DNA from 3 places in the Streptomyces sp. NPDC001450 genome. Region 3 is predicted to be linked to each of the others. Evidence: riboswitches for the same ligand, from Rfam matches in the RefSeq annotation. Region 3 holds a riboswitch; each other region holds the start of a gene.
The links. A riboswitch is a leader RNA that binds a small molecule or an ion and turns the genes downstream of it on or off. The one in region 3 is predicted to bind cyclic di-AMP.
Positions count from the first base shown of each region.

Region 1: it holds a riboswitch for cyclic di-AMP, as region 3 does, so the genes downstream of both, ACWC5O_RS28815 (transglycosylase family protein) here and ACWC5O_RS36045 (NlpC/P60 family protein) in region 3, are expected to answer to the same signal.
Region 2: it holds a riboswitch for cyclic di-AMP, as region 3 does, so the genes downstream of both, ACWC5O_RS15715 (M23 family metallopeptidase) here and ACWC5O_RS36045 (NlpC/P60 family protein) in region 3, are expected to answer to the same signal.

Region 1 is NZ_JBSFHY010000029.1:114,273-119,475, forward strand. Features, by position in the region: gene ACWC5O_RS28805 (cytochrome P450 family protein) at 1-24, shown strand, start outside; gene ACWC5O_RS28810 (transglycosylase family protein) at 221-1,264, shown strand; cyclic di-AMP (ydaO/yuaA leader) riboswitch at 1,447-1,615, shown strand; gene ACWC5O_RS28815 (transglycosylase family protein) at 1,620-2,309, shown strand; gene eno (phosphopyruvate hydratase) at 2,686-3,981, shown strand; gene ACWC5O_RS28825 (FtsB family cell division protein) at 4,119-4,595, shown strand; partial or broken gene ACWC5O_RS28830 (DUF501 domain-containing protein) at 4,624-5,025, shown strand.
Region 2 is NZ_JBSFHY010000012.1:90,549-95,751, forward strand. Features, by position in the region: gene ACWC5O_RS15715 (M23 family metallopeptidase) at 29-784, opposite strand; cyclic di-AMP (ydaO/yuaA leader) riboswitch at 797-961, opposite strand; gene ACWC5O_RS15720 (M16 family metallopeptidase) at 1,186-2,589, opposite strand; gene ACWC5O_RS15725 (M16 family metallopeptidase) at 2,586-3,989, opposite strand; gene ACWC5O_RS15730 (DNA gyrase/topoisomerase IV subunit A) at 4,260-5,203, shown strand, end outside.
Region 3 is NZ_JBSFHY010000043.1:8,251-13,453, reverse strand. Features, by position in the region: gene pcrA (DNA helicase PcrA) at 1-1,633, opposite strand, end outside; cyclic di-AMP (ydaO/yuaA leader) riboswitch at 1,897-2,069, shown strand; gene ACWC5O_RS36045 (NlpC/P60 family protein) at 2,078-3,259, shown strand; gene ACWC5O_RS36040 (tellurite resistance/C4-dicarboxylate transporter family protein) at 3,362-4,330, shown strand; gene ACWC5O_RS36035 (hypothetical protein) at 4,334-4,687, opposite strand; gene ACWC5O_RS36030 (NlpC/P60 family protein) at 5,104-5,203, shown strand, end outside.

The DNA of each region.
Region 1 (5,203 bases), on a different contig from region 3:
GTGGAGTTCACGCCCGTCCCCTGAGCGCGGCTCGAACAGGCCGGACACGGGCAGACGTTCGTACAGCCGAACATGACAGGCACTCTCTTCTGTGATCTTCACGTGATCTGCGCGGCATTAACTTGTGACAAGTGATCGTCTGCCGATACGTTCACTCATCAGCGTGGCCCCCGAGTTCCATCCGCCACGCCGGCCCCGCTGTCGCACGAAAGGCTTCCGCATGCTCTCCGGGAACGGTCGTCACCGTCGCCCCCGTCAGGCTCCGGCCCTGCTCGTCGCGGCCGGCGTGACCGGCTCCGCCATCGCCATCCCGCTCCTCGGCGCGGCGAGCGCCAACGCGGCCGACGGCACCACGTGGGACAAGGTGGCCGAGTGCGAGAGCGGTGGCTCCTGGAGCGCCGACACCGGCAACGGCTACTACGGCGGCCTGCAGATATCCCAGGACGACTGGGACAAGTACGGCGGCGCGGCGTACGCCTCCAGCGCCGACCAGGCAAGCCGTTCGCAGCAGATCGCCGTCGCCGAGAAGATCCTCGCCGACCAGGGCACCACCCCCTGGGCCACCTGCGCCCTGCTCGCCGGCATGACCTCGAAGTCCGGCTCCGTGGACGTCGACACGGGCGTCTCGGGCTCCGACTCGGGCTCGGCGTACTCCGGTGACTCCTCCAAGTCCTCGGACTCGTCCAACTCGGACGGCGATTCCGATTCCGGGAAGAATTCCGACTCATCCGACCTGCCGGATTCGTCCGCCTCGTCGCCCTCGTCCGACTCCTCCTCGGATGCGAAGAGCAAGCCGTCCCCGAGCGCCGACAAGGACGCCGACTCCAAGGACTCCGGCAAGAGCACGGACACTCCCAAGTCCGACAAATCCGCATCGCCCGACTCCGGGGACGTCCAGGGGGGCGAGTCCGTCACCACGGATCCCGCAACGGAAGACTCGGACAATTCGTGGCAGACCAGCGGCTCTTGGAGCCTGGTCGACACCGGCGCCCTCGGTAGTGGCGGACGTCACCGCGGTGCCAGTGCGGACGAAAGCGCGACAAACGGTCAGAACGACACCCCGCCGGGTCGCCACGCCGGCCGTGACGCGGACACCTACACCGTCCGTGAGGGCGACACCCTGGCCTCCATCGCCGACTCCCTTGACCTCGAGGGCGGATGGCGCGCGCTCTACGCCAAGAACGAGAAGGCCGTCGGTGCCGACCCGAACCACATCAGTGCCGGTCAGACCCTGAAAGTCGGTGCCGAAAAGGGCGATAAGTAGCGAGAGTTGACGCCCCACTTAACGCCTAATGTCCGTTTTGGCGAAAGTGTGGGATGAGTCTCAGAAGCCCTGATCGTCTTTGAAATTCCGCCGATCGCCTGTCTACGGTCAAGGCCGCTCGTCACCACGAGCCCCGGCATCCGCAACGCCGAGTCCTGCCAGCGGCCGCCCGGGAACAGTCGTCGCGTCATGCGCCGTAGGCAGGAGCGGGGGACCCAAGGTAAGCGCCGGGACCGGCAGTTGATGCCGGCACCGGCTTGGGGTGAAGCCGCGTCCCGTAAGGGCCGCGGCCGGGCAACTCAACCGGCCCGAACCCGACAGCTCACCTCGCAGGCGTCGGTGAGGGGATCGATCCATGCTGTTCTCCGGCAAGGGCAAGCACCGTCGTCCGTTCAAGGCCACCCGTGTCATCGCGCTCGCCGGTGTCACCGGCGCCGCCATCGCCGCCCCGCTGATGGCGGCCGGCAACGCCTCCGCCGCCACCGCCTCCGAGTGGGACGCGGTCGCCCGGTGCGAGTCCGGCGGCAACTGGTCGATCAACACGGGCAACGGCTACTACGGCGGCCTGCAGTTCTCCGCCTCCACCTGGGCCGCCTACGGCGGCACGGCCTACGCCGCCCGCGCCGACCTGGCCACCAAGCAGCAGCAGATCACCGTCGCCGAGAAGGTCCTCGCCTCCCAGGGCAAGGGCGCCTGGCCGGTCTGCGGCACGGGCCTGTCGAGCACCCCGTACAGCGGCACCGCGGCGGCCCCGTCGAGCAGCGGCTCCTCGAAGACCGCCATGACCACCACCCGCGCCGCCGAGCAGCAGGCCGCCTCCCGCTCCGCCGAGCGCCCGGCCGCGAGCAAGACCGTCACCACCCCGACCGGCAAGAAGGTCAAGAAGGGTGACGGCGAGTACAAGGTCGTCAAGGGTGACACCCTCAGCACGATCGCCGAGAAGCACAAGGTCAAGGGCGGCTGGAAGAAGCTGTTCGAGCTGAACAAGGACATCGTCGAGGACGCGAACCTCATCTACCCGGGCCAGCAGCTGCACCTGAAGTGACACCTGGCTCCCATCGGAACCACAGCGCTCTCACAAGGCCTGCCCCCACACTGAGGGCCTCGTGAGGGTCTTCCCCCCCCCGTCCCCCACGGGCTCCCCGCCCCGGCGCGTGTTCCCCCGTACGCGCCGGGGCGGGGTTGTTTGTGTCGCCACCTTGCTCTCCGCCCCGTTTCCCCTCTGTCTCCCCGCCTGTTCCCCACTCTTCGACCGGCCTCATCCACCAGCCCCTTTGTTCCGAGCGTGAACAATAGGTACGGTCTCCCTGTCCCTCGCTGTCCACGGGTCGGTCGGTCGGTGGCCGACGCCCCCGGGACGGTTAGGCTCTAGGCGCAAGGCACACAAGCCCCGCACAACCAGCGTCACATCCACGAAGGAGATGCTCGTGCCGTCCATCGACGTCGTCGTAGCCCGGGAAATCCTGGACTCCCGAGGCAACCCCACGGTCGAGGTCGAGGTCGGCCTCGACGACGGCAGCACGGGTCGTGCCGCCGTCCCGTCCGGCGCCTCCACCGGCGCCTTCGAGGCCATCGAGCTGCGCGACGGTGACCCGAACCGCTACCAGGGCAAGGGTGTCGAGAAGGCCGTCCTCGCCGTCATCGAGCAGATCGGCCCGGAGCTGGTCGGCTACGACGCCACCGAGCAGCGCCTGATCGACCAGGCCATGTTCGACCTGGACGCCACCGACAACAAGGGCTCCCTCGGCGCCAACGCCATCCTCGGCGTCTCCCTCGCCGTCGCCCACGCCGCCTCCGAGGCCAGCGACCTCCCGCTCTTCCGCTACCTGGGCGGCCCGAACGCGCACCTGCTGCCGGTGCCGATGATGAACATCCTGAACGGCGGCTCGCACGCCGACTCCAACGTGGACATCCAGGAGTTCATGATCGCCCCGATCGGCGCGGAGTCCTTCTCCGAGGCCCTGCGCTGGGGCACCGAGGTCTACCACACGCTGAAGAAGGTCCTGAAGAGCAAGGGCCTGTCCACCGGCCTCGGCGACGAGGGCGGCTTCGCCCCGAACCTCGGCTCCAACCGTGAGGCGCTCGACCTCATCCTGGAGGCCGTCAAGCAGGCCGGCTACATCCCCGGCGAGCAGATCGCGCTCGCGCTCGACGTCGCCGCGTCCGAGTTCTACAAGGACGGCAAGTACGAGTTCGAGGGCAAGTCCCGCTCGGCCGCCGAGATGACGGAGTACTACGAGGAGCTCGTGGCGGCCTACCCGCTCGTCTCCATCGAGGACCCGCTGTTCGAGGACGACTGGGCCGGCTGGAAGGTCATCACCGACAAGCTCGGCGACAAGGTCCAGCTGGTCGGCGACGACCTGTTCGTCACCAACCCGGAGCGCCTGGCCCGCGGCATCGAGGAGGGCACCGCCAACGCCCTGCTCGTGAAGGTGAACCAGATCGGTTCGCTGACCGAGACCCTGGACGCCGTCGAGCTGGCCCAGCGCAACGGCTTCAAGTGCATGATGTCCCACCGCTCCGGCGAGACCGAGGACGTCACCATCGCCGACCTGGCCGTCGCCACCAACTGCGGCCAGATCAAGACCGGCGCCCCGGCCCGCTCCGAGCGCGTCGCCAAGTACAACCAGCTGCTGCGCATCGAGGAGATCCTCGACGACGCCGCGGTGTACGCCGGCCGCAGCGCGTTCCCGCGGTTTCGCACTGCGAACCAGTAGGCACAGCAAGGGCGGCCTGGAGATCTCCAAGGGCTGACCCATCTCGGGCTAAGCCTTAGCCAGTCGTACGTACGTCCCCGTACCCGGTCCCGTACCGTGTGCGGGGACGTACGCACGTGTGAAGGGGAGGCGGGGACATGGCCGTGAAGGACCGGGACCGGTTCTCCACCGCGACCAGGCTCAAGCTGCTGGGCGAGCAGACGGCGGCCCGCGTCTACCGTTCCCAGACCAAGCGGCAGGCCCGCCGCTCCCGCCTCACCGGCCGCGCCGCACTGCTGGCGCTCGTGCTCTGCTCGCTGATCGTCGCGCTCGCCTATCCGATGCGGCAGTACGTCTCCCAGCGCGCCGAGATCGCCGACCAGCAGCGGCAGCAGGAGCAGGCCCGCAAGCGCGTGGAACAGCTGCGCGACCTCAAGGCGCGCTGGCAGGACGACGCCTATGCCGAGCAGCAGATCCGGCGCCGGCTGCACTATGTGATGCCCGGGGAGACCGGATACGTCGTGATCGACCCGGGCGCGGCCAAGCAGTCCCGCGCCGACCTCAGGGCCGCCCACCGGCCCTGGTACGCGAACGTCTGGGACGGGGTCGACAAGTCCGACGCCTCCGACCAGTGAACCGACAGAAAGACAGCTGAAGACAGTCATGGAAACGCCTCCGCCGCCCACTCCGCGTACCGAGCCGACCGACGCGGACGTCGAGGCCTTCAAGCAGCAGCTCGGGCGTCCGCCGCGCGGGCTGAGGGCGATCGCGCACCGGTGCCCGTGCGGACAGCCGGACGTCGTGGAGACCGCTCCGCGGCTGCCGGACGGCACTCCCTTCCCGACGACGTACTACCTGACGTGCCCGCGCGCCGCCTCGGCGATCGGCACGCTGGAGGCGGACGGCGTCATGAAGGAGATGACGGAGCGGCTGCAGAACGACCCCGAGCTGGCCGCCGCGTACCGGGCCGCGCACGAGGACTACATCCGGCGCCGGGACGAGATCGAGGTCCTGGAGGGCTTCCCGAGCGCGGGCGGCATGCCGGACCGGGTGAAGTGCCTGCACGTCCTCGTGGCCCACTCGCTGGCTGCCGGCCCGGGCGTGAACCCGCTCGGCGACGAGGCGATCGCCATGCTGCCGGAGTGGTGGCGCAAGGGGCCGTGCGTGCAGCCGCTCAAGGCGCCCGATCCCGCGGACGAGCACCCGGGCGTGGACGGCGTGGTCCTCGACCTCACCGAGGACC
Region 2 (5,203 bases), on a different contig from region 3:
GGGCTTCGGGATGGCGTGCGCCGGAGCGTCAGACGTTCACGCCGTGCTGGCGGAGGTAGGCGATCGGGTCGACGTCCGAGCCGTACTCGGGGGTCGTACGGGCCTCGAAGTGCAGATGCGGTCCGGTGACGTTGCCGGTCGCGCCGGACAGGCCGATCTGCTGGCCCGGGAGGACCTTCTGGCCCACGACGACGCCGATGGACGACAGATGGCCGTACTGGGTGTACATGCCGTCGGCCATCCGGATCACGATCTGGTTGCCGTACGCGCCGCCCCAGCCGGTGGAGACGACCGTGCCGGAGCCGACCGCGTGGACGGACGTCCCGCTGGCCGCGTGGAAGTCGATGCCGGTGTGGGAACCGGAGGACCACAGGGAGCTGCTGGCCTTGTAGCCGGTGGAGACGTACGAGTGCGCGATCGGGGCGACGAAGGCGTTCAGGCGCTTGCGCTCGGCCTCGCGGGCGGCGCGGGCCTGGGCCTCGCGCTCCTTCTTCGCCTCCTCGGCGGCCACCTTGGCCGCGGCCTCCTCGGCCGCCTTCTGCCGGGCGGCCACCTGCTGGGCCTCGGCCTGCGCGTCGATCTGCTCGGCGACCGTGTCGCTGACGGTGATGACCGGGGTGAGGCCGGTCTCCTCGACGGGGTTCTCCGCGGCGAGCGCCGGGGTGGCCGCGAGGGTGCCGATGACACCGGTGGTGGTGAGGGCCGCGAGACCGGCCGCCTGAGCGGTGGTGCGCTTGACCCGGCCGGGCTTGCGGTGCTTCCCGGTGGCGCAGATGAACGCCATGAAGTGGTTGGTCCTTTCCTTCCCTCTCGCCTACCGGGTTAGCTGACGGGTTCGGAGCAGGAAGGTCTCCTACGGGCCCCCTCGCTCACGCGCGGGCGTCCGATTCACCCCAGGGGACTACGGTGGGTCCCCGGCTCCCCTGGCTCGCGCCGTACGGGGACTCGGCGATGGCTGTCCGGTGCCGCGGGCGCGGCGCACTGCCTGACGGACAGCCCGGAAGACGCTATGCGGCCCGACTTTCGATCCCCAAACGGATCCGGGCTTTTGTAGCGCATCCCACAGGCCAGACAGGCAACCTCTGCCCCAATTCGGACATCTGGGGAAGGGCTCCGCACAGCAAGGGGCCCTGACGACCCGTCGGGTCGTCAGGGCCCCCACGCGCGCGAGGCGCCGTAAGGCCGCTACTCGGCTGCCACGACGGTGACTTCGCCGATGCCGAGCGCCTCGACCGGCGCCTTGATCTCGGCCGCGTCACCGACGAGGACGGTCACGAGGCGGTCCACCGGGAAGGCGTTGATGACCGCCGCGGTGGCCTCCACGGTGCCGGTGCCGGCGAGCTGCTGATACAGCGTCGCCTGGAAGTCGTCGGGCAGGTGCTGCTCGACCTGGTCCGCCAGCGTGCTCGCGACGGCCGCCGCGGTCTCGTACTTCAGCGGCGCCACACCGACCAGGTTCTGCACGGCGACGTCCCGCTCGGCGTCGGTCAGGCCCTCCGCCGCGAGCGTGCGCAGCACCCTCCACAGGTCCTGCAGCGCGGGACCTGTGTTCGGGGTGTCCACGGAGCCGCTGATGGCGAGCATCGCGGCGCCCGTAGCCCCTCCGGGGGAAGAGGGGGCCGCGGAGCGCAGGACCTGCCCGAAGGAGCGCACGCCGTAGGTGTAGCCCTTCTCCTCGCGCAGGACGCGGTCCAGGCGGGAGGTGAGGGTGCCACCGAGGCAGTAGGTGCCGAGCACCTGGGCGGGCCACACGCGGTCGTGCCGGTCGGGTCCGATCCGGCCGATGAGCAGCTGGGTCTGGACGGCGCCCGGCCGGTCGACGATGACCACCCGGCCGGTGTCGTCGGCGGTCACCGGCGGCACGGGCCGCGGCGCGCCCGCGGTGCCGGTCCAGGCGCCCAGGGTGTCGGCGAGCAGGTCGTCCAGGTCGGTGCCGGTGAGGTCGCCGACCACGACCACGGTGGCCGTGGCGGGCCGCACATGACGGTCGTAGAAGGCGCGTACGGCCGCCGCGTCGATCTTCTCGACCGTCTCCTCGGTGCCCTGGCGCGGCCGCGACATGCGCGAGGTCGCCGGGAACAGCTCCTTCGAGAGTTCCTTGGCGGCGCGGCGGGCGGGGTTGGCCAGCTCGTGCGGGATCTCGTCCAGACGGTTGCGGACCAGCCGCTCGACCTCGCTCTCGTCGAAGGCCGGCGCGCGCAGGGCGTCGGCGAGCAGGCCGAGGCCCTTGGCCAGGCGGGAGGCCGGGACCTCCAGGCTGAGGCGGACGCCGGGGTGGTCGGCGTGCGAGTCGAGCGTGGCGCCGGCCCGCTCCAGCTCGGCGGCGAACTCCTCGGCGGAGTGCTTGTCGGTGCCCTCCGAGAAGGCCCGCGCCATGATCGTGGCGACGCCCTCCAGAGCGGGCGTCTCGGCGTCCAGGGGCGCGTCCAGCAGCACCTCGACGGCGACGACCTGCTGGCCGGGGCGGTGGCAGCGCAGCACGGTCAGGCCGTTGTCCAGCGTGCCGCGCTCGGGGGCCGGGAACGCCCAGGGCCTGGCCTCGCCCGGCTGCGGCTGGGGGTGGAAGTCCATCGTGGCGAGCTCGGTCACTTGGCCGTCTCCTCGTTGTCGCTCTGGTCGGCGCCCGCCTCTACGGTGGCTTCCTGCTCCGGGTCTTCGGGGACGTCGGCGTCCTGGACGGTCTCCGGGTGCTTGGGCTCGTAGACGAGGACCGCGCGGTTGTCGGGGCGCAGGCAGGCCTTGGCGACCTCCTGGACCTCCTCGGGGGTCACCTGGAGAACGCGCTGGACGGCGGTGAGGGCGAGCTGCGGGTCGCCGAACAGGACGGCGAACCGGCACAGTTCGTCGGCGCGCCCGGCGACCGTGCCGAGCCGGTCCAGCCACTCGCGCTCCAACTGGGCCTGGGCGCGCTCCATCTCCTCGGCCGTGGGGCCCTCCTCGGCGAACCGGGCCAGCTCCTCGTCGATCGCGGACTCGATCACCGGCACCTCGACGTCACCGGAGGTCTTCACGTCCAGCCAGCCGAGCGAGGGCGCACCGGCCAGGCGCAGCAGGCCGAAGCCGGCCGCGACGGCCGTACGGTCGCGGCGCACGAGCCGGTTGTACAGGCGGGAGGACTCGCCGCCGCCGAGGACGGTCAGGGCGAGGTCGGCCGCGTCCGCCCGGCGGGTCCCGTCCTGCGGGAGCCGGTAGGCGGCCATCAGGGCGCGCGCCGGGACCTCCTCCTCGACGACCTCGCGCAGCTGCTCGCCGATGATCTCGGGCAGGGAGCCGTCGCGGGGCTCGGGCTTGCCGTCGTGGGAGGGGATGGACCCGAAGTACTTCTCGATCCAGGCGAGGGTCTGCACGGGGTCGATGTCGCCGACCACGGAGAGCACCGCGTTGTTGGGCGCGTAGTAGGTGCGGAAGAACTGGCGCGCGTCCTCCAGGGTGGCCGCGTCCAGGTCCGCCATCGAGCCGATCGGCGTGTGGTGGTAGGGGTGGCCCTCCGGGTAGGCGAGGGCGGTCAGCTTCTCGAAGGCGGTGCCGTAGGGCACGTTGTCGTAGCGCTGGCGGCGTTCGTTCTTGACGACGTCCCGCTGGTTCTCCATGGACTCGTCGTCCAGGGCGGCGAGCAGGGAGCCCATACGATCGGCCTCCAGCCAGAGGGCGAGCTCCAGCTGGTGGGTGGGCATGGTCTCGAAGTAGTTGGTGCGCTCGAAGCTGGTGGTGCCGTTCAGGGAGCCGCCGGCGCCCTGCACCAGCTCGAAGTGGCCGTTGCCCTTGACCTGTGCTGAGCCCTGGAACATCAGGTGCTCGAAAAGGTGAGCCAGGCCGGTACGTCCCTTGACTTCGTGGCGGGAGCCGACGTCGTACCAGAGGCACACCGCCGCCACCGGGGTCAGGTGGTCCTCGGAGAGCACCACGCGCAGACCGTTGGCCAGGCGGTGCTCGGTCGCTGTCAGGCCCCCGGAGCCTGCCTCGGCCGTGGTCGTGTGACCCATGGGCATGTACGTCCCTTCGCGAGCGGAGGCGGTCGTCGAAACCGCGGATTTCCTGCCGGTCCTGCCACTGTATGCAAAGCGTGCGAGGCCTCGGCGAAGTTCCCGCCGGACGTACGCCCACAGCGGATCGCGTAGCCTGCGTCAGGCGTGCCGTGGGACGGCCTTCCGGCACCGGGCAGGACCGCGCGGACCGGGTCGTGGCCCGGGTTGTCAGTGCCTCGGTCCACAATGGTCCGCGTCAGATCCGTCAAACGCTTCAGCAAGGAGCCAGGCAGGATGGCCCGCCGCAGCACGAAGACCCCGCCGCCCGAGGACTCGTACGAGGAGAAGATCCTCGACATCGACGTCGTGGACGAGATGCGTGGCTCCTACCTCGAGTACGCGTACTCGGTCATCTACTCGCGCGCTCTGCCGGACGCCCGTGACGGCCTCAAGCCGGTGCACCGCCGCATCGTCTACCAGATGAACGAGATGGGCCTGCGCCGCGACCGCGGCTACGTGAAGTGCGCCCGGGTCGTCGGCGAGGTCATGGGCAAGCTGCACCCGCACGGCGACGCGTCGATCTACGACGCCCTGGTGCGCATGGCCCAGCCGTTCTCGATGCGCCTCCCGCTGGTCGACGGCCACGGCAACTTCGGCTCGCTGGGCAACGACGACCCGCCGGCCGCCATGCGGTACACCGAGTGCCGGATGGCCGAGGCGACGAGCCTGATGACGGAGTCGATCGACGAGGACACGGTCGACTTCACGCCCAACTACGACGGCCAGGAGCAGGAGCCGGTGGCGCTGCCCGCCGCCTTCCCGAACCTGCTGGTCAACGGCTCCTCGGGCATCGCGGTCGGCATGGCGACGAACATGCCGCCGCACAACCTGCGCGAGGTCGTCGCGGCCGCCCGCCATCTGATCAGGTACCCGAACGCGGACCTGGACGCACTGATGCGGCACGTCCCGGGCCCCGACCTGCCCACCGGCGGCCGGATCGTCGGCCTGGACGGGATCCGGGACGCGTATGCGACGGGCCGCGGCACCTTCAAGATGCGCGCGACGGTCTCGATCGAGACCGTGACCGCCCGCCGCAAGGGCCTGGTCGTCACCGAACTGCCGTTCACGGTCGGTCCGGAGAAGGTGATCGCCAAGATCAAGGACCTGGTCAACGCGAAGAAGGTCCAGGGCATCGCCGACGTCAAGGACCTCACCGACCGCGAGCACGGCCTGCGCCT
Region 3 (5,203 bases):
TGAACCGCTTGACCGCGTTGGTGGAGCGCGCGGCCATGCCGTACGCCTCGTCCACGCGCTTCAGTGCCTGCGGGAAGCTGATCTTCTCGCGCTGGGAGAGGGCGTCGATCATCGCCTCGGCGCGCTCGCCGATGCCCCGCTTGGGGACGTTGAGGATGCGGCGCAGCGGCACCGAGTCCTCGGGGTTGGCGAGGACGCGCAGGTAGGCCAGGACGTCCCGGACCTCCTTGCGCTCGTAGAAGCGGACGCCGCCGACGACCTTGTAGGGCAGGCCGACGCGGATGAAGACCTCTTCGAAGACACGGGACTGGGCGTTGGTGCGGTAGAAGACGGCGACGTCCCCGGACTTCGCCTCGCCCGCGTCCGTGAGGCGGTCTATCTCGTCGGCGACGAACTGGGCCTCGTCGTGCTCGGTGTCGGCGACGTAGCCGGTGATCCGGGCGCCCTGTCCGGCATTGGTCCACAGGTTCTTCGGGCGGCGGGACTCGTTGCGCTCGATGACCGCGTTGGCGGCGGACAGGATGGTCTGCGTGGAGCGGTAGTTCTGCTCCAGCAGGATCGTCGTCGCGTTCGGGTAGTCCTCCTCGAACTGGAGGATGTTGCGGATGGTCGCGCCCCGGAAGGCGTAGATCGACTGGTCCGCGTCACCCACCACGCAGAGTTCGGCGGGCGGGAGGTCGTACTCGCCCGGCGGGGTGTCGACGTCCTCGGCGGCACGTTCACCCGTGCCGACCAGCTCGCGCACCAGCGCGTACTGGGCGTGGTTGGTGTCCTGGTACTCGTCGACCAGGACGTGCCGGAAGCGGCGGCGGTAGTGCTCGGCAACGTCCGGAAAGGCGCGCAGCAGGTTGACCGTCGTCATGATCAGGTCGTCGAAGTCGAGCGCGTTGGCCTCGCGCAGCCGCGACTGGTAGAGCGCGTAGGCCTGGGCGAGGGTCTTCTCGAAACCGTCCGCGGCCTGGGCGGCGAAGTCCTCCTCGTCGATCAGCTCGTTCTTGAGGTTGCTGATCTTGGCGCTGAAGGACTTGGGCGGGAAGCGCTTGGGGTCGAGGTCCAGGTCGCGGCAGACCAGGGCCATCAGGCGCTTGCTGTCGGCGGCGTCGTAGATGGAGAAGCTCGACGTGAAGCCGAGCTTCTTCGACTCGCGCCGGAGGATCCGCACGCACGCGCTGTGGAAGGTCATGACCCACATCGCGTTCGCGCGCGGGCCGACGAGCTGCTCGACGCGCTCCTTCATCTCGCCCGCGGCCTTGTTGGTGAAGGTGATCGCGAGGATCTGGCCCGGGTGCACGTTCCGTTCGGCGAGCAGGTGGGCGATGCGGTGGGTGAGCACACGGGTCTTGCCGGAGCCGGCGCCGGCGACGATGAGCAGCGGGGAGCCGGCGTGCACCACCGCGGCGCGCTGGTTCTCGTTCAGCCCCTCCAGGAGGGCTGCCGCGTCGATCGCGGGGCGGGGGGCGCCGTCGCGGTAGTACGCGTCCCGGTCCGGCGGCACGTCGAACTTCCCACCGAACAGATCGTCCGGAAGCGGCTCCGGAGCGTGATCGTCCTCGGGCGGCGGCGGGGGCTCCTCCTCGCGCCCGCGAGGGGCTTGGAGGTCCGCCAGGAAGCTGTCGTCAAAGAGGCTGCTCATCGCTCTCCGAGTCTAGGGCGCCGCACCGACAACCGGCCGCCGTCCCGGGAACATGGCCGGTTCACGGGGAGCCGGTCCTTCGTGCCCGGGAGGGCCGAACAGCCCCTCACACAGCGGAATCACCCCGTGACACGGGAGCGATCCCACGCCGAGGTCACGAAAATGTATCGGACATATCGTGCACCAACCTTCACACGAGACACACCAGTTGGCTAGGTTGCGGGGCGGGCCGCGCGCCCCCTTCCGGCGAACGTCGCCGATCCGCGCGGCCTCCGCCGAGTCCGGCGCACCCCCGCACGGTGACCGGAGCCGGGGACCCACCGAACCTTGGGGTGAATCGGCACACGTCCCGCCCGGGACGAGGGCCGTAGGGCAAACCTTCCGACCACCCGCCCGAACCCGACAGCTAACCCGGTAGGCGGCACATGGAAGGAGTCGCCTCCCTTGGCGTCGCACCGCAAGCCGCGCCCCGCGGGCACACTCGGAGCAGGTTTCCGCACCCCAGCCCTCGCCGCCACCGCCGCTCTCACCTCCGTGGCCGTGCTGTCCCAGACGGCCGACGCCGCTCCCTCGACCGATGGAAAGCCGAGCCTGGAGGAGGTCGAGAAGAAGGTCGACGACCTCTACCGCCAGGCGGAGTCGGCGACCGAGAAGTACAACGCCGCCAAGGAGCAGACCGGCAAGCAGCGCACCCACATCGACTCCCTGCGCGACGAGGTCGCCCGGCGGACCGCCCGGCTGAACAAGGCCCGCGGGGAGCTGGGCTCGTTCGCCGCCGCCCAGTACCGGACCGGGGCCGCCACGCCCGACACCGCCACCTTCCTGCTCGCGGACAGTCCCCAGGACTACTTCGACGAGAGCCAGCTGATGAACCGGCTGACCTCGCGCCAGAAGAGCGCCGTCGACGACTACGTCACCGAGCAGGCCGCGACCATGAAGAAGCGGCAGGAGGCGGCCAAGAGCCTCCAGACGCTGTCCGAGTCGCAGAACGAACTGCAGACCGCCAAGGCCACCGTCCAGAAGAAGCTCGCCGCCGCGCGCAAGCTGCTGTCCCAGCTGACGGCCGAGGAGAAGGCCCGGCTGGCGGCGATCGAGCGGCAGAAGCAGGAGGAGGCCGCACGCAAGGCCGCGGAGCTGGCGAAGCAGCAGGCGGCACAGGCCAAGGCGCAGGAGCAGGCACAGCAGACGAGCGGCTCGTCCACCTCCGGCGGCTCGTCGACGTCCGGCGGCTCGTCCGGCGGGTCGTCGACGTCCTCCGGAACGTACGCCACCAAGGCCGAGAAGGCGATCGCCTTCGCCCGTGCCCAGATCGGAAAGCCGTACGTGTGGGGCGCCACCGGACCCGACTCGTACGACTGCTCCGGCCTCACCCAGGCCGCCTGGAAGGCCGCCGACGTCTCGCTCCCGCGCACCACCTACGACCAGGTGAACGTGGGAACCACGGTCTCCCTCGCCGACGCGAAGCCCGGCGACCTGATCTTCTTCTACGACGACATCAGCCACGTCGGCATCTACATAGGCAACGGCATGATGATCCACGCTCCCAAGCCCGGCGCGTACGTCCGCGAGGAGTCGATCTACTACGGCGGCGAATCGATCATCCACAGCGTGGTCCGACCCGCCTGACCATCCCCTTCGTCCGGCCCGACCGTCCTCTTTTCGAGCTTTCGAACGCCGCGCGCGCGTGGCCTCCGCGCCCCGCGCGCGCGGCTGCCTAGCATCGGGCGCATGCCCGGCATCTCGGCTCTGCGTGCGTGGTGGGCGGGGCGTCCGCCGGCGGCGGGAGCCGCCGTCATGGCGACCGGCATCGTGTCGTTGGGCCTGCATCTGACGGGCACCGAGACGGTGTCCCGCGTCTTCCTGTGGCTGGCCTGCGTCGCCTGGGCGGCGCTGGCCGCCGACTTCCTCGCACGGCTGGTGGCGCAGCGGGAGCGCTGGGTGGCCGAGGCACACAGCCCGGGCGCGCTCACCGCCGTCGCCGCCACGGCCGTGCTCGGCACCCGGTTCTCGGCGCTCGGCCGGCAGACCCTGGCCGAGGCGTCGCTGGTTCTGGCCGTGGCGCTCTGGCCGGTGCTGCTGTACCTGGTCGTACAGCACTGGGAGCGACACATGCCGGGAGCGGTGTTCCTGTGCTGTGTGGCCACACAGGGGCTTGCGGTACTGGCGGCCACGCTGGCCGCGGCCGAGACGACGGCATGGCTCGCCCACGCCGCGCTGGTGCTGTTCTGGCTGGGCCTGGTGCTCTACGGCCTCGCCCTGCTGCGCTTCGATCCGCGGCAGGTCCTCGAGGGGGCCGGGGACCACTGGATCGCGGGCGGGGCGCTCGCCATCTCGGCGCTGGCCGGGGCGAGACTGCTCTCCGCCGACAGTGCGCGGCTGTACCTGTGGAACGACGACGACCGGGGCGTACTGCGGAACGTGACGGTGGCGCTGCTCTTCCTGGATCTGGCCTGCTACGTGGTCCTGCTCGTCGCCGAGGTGGCCCGGCCGCGGCCGCGCTACGACATGCGGCGCTGGGCGACGGTGTTCCCCATGGGGATGACCGGGGCGGCCATGCTGTCGGTGGCGGCGGCCGTGGGCATCGCGTGGCCGAGGGGACCGGGGCGGGTCCTGGTGTGGGTGGCGGTGGCGGCGTGGCTCACGGGCGCGGCGGGCGCGGTTCTCGCGGCCCGCGCCGGGATCAGCGGACGGCGCTGAGCGTCACGTCCACAGCACGGCGATGAAGATGTTCGCCATGGTCAGCAGGCCGACCAGCCCGAAGAGGCTCTTGTCCACCTTCTCCTCGTCACGCTTCACGTAGACCAGCCCGAGGATGACGATCAGCAGGGCCAGCTTCACGCCGATCTTGACGGTGTTGACGTGGTGGCCTTCGGCCTGGTTGAGGCCGACCAGGGCCACACCGGTGACCAGCATGGTGAACGCGCCGTGCAGCATCCCGGGGACGAAGCGGGCCGTGCCCTGGCCCATCGCCTTCATCTGGGTGAGGAATCCGCCGAGCAGCGCGGCGATGCCGATGATGTGCAGGCCGACGAAGAGATGGATGAGTACGTCCATGAGCCTGGAGCCTAGTCAGGGGTCCGACAGGCTCCTGTCACCGGGCCCGCCGGGAGCATCCGCGGATCTTGCATATATGCGCGCCATAGCACCACATGACTCCCGCGTGTCCAGCATTCCGCGCATCGGTCACTACGCTACGTGAAGGCGACGACTCCAGACCGGCAACCCGGTCACATGCGGTCACATCTCGATCGCTCGAAGCCAGTTACGCACTCCACGTTACCAACCCGTCACACCGGGTTTAGCGTCCTCCCCCAGGTGACCGGCTCCCCACCGCCGCCCGGGCCAGGGGCGGCAGTCGGGCACCACCGCCGAGAAAGGTCCGGCGGCGGCCCGCTTCCCCTGTGCGGGCCGCCGCCGGACGCACCACTCGTCCGGTCGCAGGAGTCCTACGGAAGGACGTGACGGTCCAGGTGGCAGCGCACCGCAAGCCCCGACAGCGCTCGCTCGGCGGAAACACGGCCCGCACGGCCGTCACTCTCGCCCTGGCGGGCGCGGCCACCGCGACGGCCT